2 regions of the Streptomyces enissocaesilis genome follow, and region 1 is predicted to be linked to the other one. Evidence: riboswitches for the same ligand, from Rfam matches in the RefSeq annotation. Region 1 holds a riboswitch; the other holds the start of a gene.
The links. A riboswitch is a leader RNA that binds a small molecule or an ion and turns the genes downstream of it on or off. The one in region 1 is predicted to bind glycine.

Region 1 (2,447 bases):
CGGCGACCAGGCCGACCAGCTTGCGCGGCGGAGCGGTCTCGGCGCGCTCGGCGGCGGCCCGAAGGGCGGCGCGGCCGACGAAGTCGCCCTCCTTCTCGAACTTCACGACCCGGCCAAGACCCGCGTCGAAGGGGGTCAGCGCGGTGGTCAGCTCGTGCCCGTACAGCGGCATGCCCGCTTCCAGGCGCAGGGTGTCGCGGCAGGAGAGGCCGGCGGGGACGAGACCGGCGTCCTTGCCCGCGTCCGTCAGCGCCCGCCACAGCTTCTCGGCGTCGGCCGGGGCCACGAACAGCTCGAAGCCGTCCTCGCCGGTGTAGCCGGTACGCGCGATGAGGGCGGGGACGCCGGCGACGGTGCCGGGCAGGCCGGCGTAGTACTTCAGGCCGTCGAGGTCGGCGTCGGTGACGGACTTCAGGATGCCGGGGGACTCGGGGCCCTGGACGGCGATCAGGGCGTACGCGTCACGGTCGTCCCGCACGACGGCGTCGAACCCGGCGGCGCGCTCGGTGATCGCGTCGAGGACGGTCTGGGCGTTCCCGGCGTTGGCGACGACCATGTACTCGGTTTCGGCCAGCCGGTAGACGATCAGGTCGTCGAGGATCCCGCCGTCCTCCCGGCAGATCATCGTGTAGCGGGCGCGGCCGGGGCCGATCGTGCCGATGTTGCCGACGAGCGCGTGGTCGAGGGCGTTCACGGCCTGGGGGCCGGTGACGGTGATCTCACCCATGTGGGAGAGGTCGAAGAGGCCCGCGCGGGTCCGTACGGCGTTGTGCTCGTCGCGCTCGCTGGCGTACCGCAGCGGCATGTCCCAGCCCGCGAAGTCGGTCATGGTCGCGCCCAGCGAACGGTGCAGTGCGTCGAGGGCGGTGTGGCGGGGGACATTGCTCATGTGTGGGGCTCCCAGGGCAGGGCATGACAGGTGAGGACAATCCTCCCCATCTGTCATCGGAACCTGAGAGGTTCACCGGGAGAGTCCCGGCTTGCACCTTGGGTGGAGCCGCGACATGGCGGCCCGCTTTTCAGATCTGCCTCGCCCGCGCGGTACGGGGCCTGAGAGATTCAAGGGAGGGACTTGCTCCTTCGGCGTCCTGGGCACCGGGCACTCCTGGAGTGCTTCTGCGTGCTTCGGACTCTCCCGCGCGGATTCAAGCGGCCGGTATGGAGTTGGCGCGCACATCATTGCACGCATCCTCCGGTGGCGGGACGGCCGGGCAGTACCTGGACACAGCGGCAAATCACTGGTGACGGATTACCTTTTCTTTACACTTCTTGGGCAAGGGTGGGGAAAAGGGCGGGGACACCTGACAGCCCGACAGGGGGAGTGCGATGACGTTGCAGCGGCCCGGTGCGTACGTGACGACCGCGGGCACCACGCACGGCGCGGTGCCCGCACCACAGGGCGTGCCGGCCGGGGAGACCGCCCGCCGGCCGGTGCCCACCGTCCGCGACCTGCGCGAGCGCTCCGGGCGCAGCCCGCGCACGCTGGCCTTCGCGGCCGGCGACGTCGTGGTCGTCTCGGGGCTGCCCGGCAGCGGCAAGAGCACCCTGATCCGGCGTACGGCGAGGACGGGGACGCACCGCATCGACTCGCAGGACGTCCGCGAGCGGTGGCAGGCGCGCATGCCGCGCCTGCTGCCGTACGCCCTCTACCGCCCCCTCGTACGGGCCGCCCACTACGCCGGGCTGCGGCGCGCCCTGCGCTCCGGCGAGAGCGTCGTGGTCCACGACTGCGGCACGCTCGCCTGGGTGAGGCGCTGGCTGGCGCGCGACGTCCGCCGGCGGGGCGTCGCCCTGCACCTGGTGCTGCTCGACGTGGCGCCGCAGGTGGCGCGGGCCGGCCAGGAGGAGCGGGGTCGCGGGGTCTCGGGCTACGCGTTCGCCCGGCACCGGCGGGCGGTGGGCCGGCTGGTGCGGGACGCGGAGGGCGGCCGGCTCCCCGCCGGGTGCGTGTCGGCGGTGCTGCTGGACCGGGACGCGGCGGGGGCGCTGACGGGGATCGACTTCCCGGCCGGGGCGGAGCTCCGGTTACGGGAACAGCCCCGCGGGGCACCGCCGGCGCCGCGTTAGGGTCGTGCCCGTGGACTACCCAGACTTCCCCCTGCCCGCCCACCCGCACGGCGGAGGCGGCTGGCCCGGCAACGAACTCGAAGAGGTGCTGGCCGCCTCGGTCGGCGCCCCCGCCGCGGGCGCCCGCATCGTCGAGGTGCTGGGGCGCAGCCAGGTGTGGGTGCCGCTGCCGAACGGCGGCGGGCCCGACTCCCCGAGCCTCGACCTGGCCACCCTGGACATCCACGGCGAGGCGTACGTCCCCGTGTACAGCTCCGAGGAGCAGCTGCGCCGGTGCGCCGGGCCCCACATGTCCTTCACCGTGGCGCCCGCCCGCGAGTTCGCCCGCGGCCTGCCCCCGCAGCTCGGCATCGCCGTGAACCCGGACGGCGCGGTCGGCG
Region 2 (2,447 bases), on a different contig from region 1:
CGCCGTACAGATGTTGCTGGTGGCCTTCTCCCGGCGGATGTGCTGTTCCCGCGTCTGCAGCGCCAGCCGGTACGCCTTGTTCCCGTCGGCGTCGACGGAGACACCGACGAGCCGCCCCGGCAGGCTGCGCGCGAACTTCTCGCGGACGGCCATGAACCCGGCGTGCGGGCCGCCGAAGCCCATCGGAACGCCGAAGCGCTGGGTGGTGCCCACCGCGATGTCCGCGCCGAGCTCGCCGGGCGAGGTCAGCAGCGTCAGCGCCAGCAGGTCGGCGGCGACGGTGACGACCGCACCGAGCTCGTGCGCCTGCTCGATGACGGGCTTGATGTCCCGTACGGCGCCCGAGGCGCCCGGGTACTGAAGCAGCACGCCGAAGACACCGCGCTCGGCGACCTCGGCCGGAATGCCTCCGGACAGATCCGCGACGACGACGTCGACACCGGTCGGCTCCGCGCGCGTCCGGATGACGGCCACGGTCTGCGGCAGCGCGTCGGAGTCGATCAGGAAGACGCCGTTCTTGACCTTGCCGACGCGGCGCGAGAGCGCCATGGCCTCGGCCGCCGCGGTGCTCTCGTCGAGCAGCGAGGCGCCCGAGGTCGGCAGACCGGTCAGATCGGCGACCATCGTCTGGAAGTTGAGCAGTGCCTCCAGCCGGCCCTGCGAGATCTCCGGCTGGTAGGGCGTGTACGCCGTGTACCAGGCCGGGTTCTCCATGACGTTGCGCAGGATCACCGGCGGCGTGAAGGTGCCGTAGTAGCCGAGCCCGATCATCGGGGCGAGCACCTGGTTGCGGTCCGCGAGCGCACGCAGTTCGGCCAGGACCTCGGCCTCGGTGCGGGCGTCGGGCAGCCCGAGCGCCTCGGCGCTCTTGATGACGTCCGGCACCGCGGCCGCGGTCAGCTCGTCGAGCGAGCCGTAACCGACCTGGGCGAGCATCTTGGCCTGGGCTTCGGCATCGGGCCCGATGTGGCGCTGCTCGAAGGGGATGCCACGCTCGAGCTGCGAGAGCGGAATGCGGTTTGCGGTCATCTGCGGAAGGCCTCCTGGTCTGACGCGACCTGCGAGGGCACCACGGCACGGTACCCGGACGGCCTCCCCCTCTGTCATCTCAACCTGAGAGCTTCACCGGAAGACCGTACGGACATCACTGACGTCGAAGGTCGTTCCGGCTTTCACCGTCGGTGAGGAAGGGAGCCGCGACAGGTGCTGTGCTGTTCTCCAGCACATGCCCGTCCGACGCCCGCCCTGCTTTCCAGAGTGACCTCGTCCGTGCGGTACGGGGGCCTGAGAGATTCCGGGGAGGATTTGCTCCTTCGGCGTCCCCGGCATGTTCACCGGAGACTCTCCCGCACGGGGTCAGCAGCCATTTGCCAGCCTACCAGCGAGCCTCGTCGCGGATCCCTCGAGTGGCCGAGTCCACAGTTGTGCCCTTTCGTAGGGTCTACGGAGCAGCTGCGATCAGTTGGAGGGACCGTGCAGACCGACATCGATCCGCGCAGCCTGATCGGCCGCAAGGCGTTCGACCGCAATGGCACCAAGATCGGAACGGTGGACGAGGTGTACCTCGACGACGCCACGGGGGAACCCGAATGGGCAGCCGTACGCACCGGCCTCTTCGGCCGCGACGCCTTCGTCCCCCTGGAGCCCAGCACGGTCGTGAACGACTCCCTCCGCGTCCCCTACGACCGCTCGCTGATCAAGGACGCCCCGGACTTCGGCGTCGGCCGCCACCTCTCCCCCGAGCAGGAACTCCAGCTCTACCACCACTACGGGCTCGACATCTCCTCCCCCGCCCCCGACCGGGACTTCGGCCGGCTGGCCGGTGAGGACCCCGCCTGATCCCGGGCCGCCCTCACCAGCGGGAGCGGATCCGACGGCACCAGGTCCGGATCGTCCACCTTGAAGGTCCGCACCCGCCCGGGCGCCGACGTCGGCTCCTCGAACCGCACGGTGACCCGTCCGACCCCGCTGCCCTGCACCCACCCCGCTCCGTACGCGGCGTGCCGCACGTCCTGCCCGGCCAGCCACCGGCGCTCCGGCGGCGGCTCGGGCACCGGCGCCGCCGGCACCCCGCCGCCCGGATCCGCGTCCACGGCTTCTTCCGCCGACTGCGACTGCGCCCGCTCACCGGCCGCCTGGGCGAAAAGGTCCTCCTGCGTGAAGTCGGCGAGCCCGGTGACCCCCACCCCGAGCAGCCGCACCCCGCCCGTGGTGTCCACCGACTCCAGCAGCCGTCCTGCGGCCTCCCGCACCACGGCGGGGTCGTCCGTCGGCCCCCGCAGCGTCTCGGAACGCGTCAGCGTCGAGAAGTCGTACCTGCGCACCTTGAGGACCACCGTCCTGCCCGAGCGCCCGGCCGCCCGCAACCGCTGCACACACCGGTCGGACAGCCGGACCACTTCGGCCCTGATCCTGACCCGGTCGTGCAGGTCCACCTCGAAGGTGTC

Region 2: another riboswitch for glycine. It lies ahead of gcvP (aminomethyl-transferring glycine dehydrogenase); the one in region 1 lies ahead of gcvT (glycine cleavage system aminomethyltransferase GcvT).

What each region holds. Positions count from the first base shown of each region.
Region 1 covers NZ_BAAAUD010000014.1:59,481-61,927, reverse strand. The annotation lists gene gcvT (glycine cleavage system aminomethyltransferase GcvT) at 1-889, opposite strand, end outside; glycine riboswitch at 930-1,029, opposite strand; glycine riboswitch at 1,030-1,148, opposite strand; gene ABD374_RS07420 (AAA family ATPase) at 1,327-2,067, shown strand; gene ABD374_RS07415 (enhanced serine sensitivity protein SseB) at 2,078-2,447, shown strand, end outside.
Region 2 covers NZ_BAAAUD010000113.1:9,492-11,938, reverse strand. The annotation lists gene gcvP (aminomethyl-transferring glycine dehydrogenase) at 1-1,029, opposite strand, end outside; glycine riboswitch at 1,263-1,359, opposite strand; gene ABD374_RS33615 (PRC-barrel domain-containing protein) at 1,474-1,839, shown strand; gene ABD374_RS33610 (DNA polymerase IV) at 1,767-2,447, opposite strand, start outside.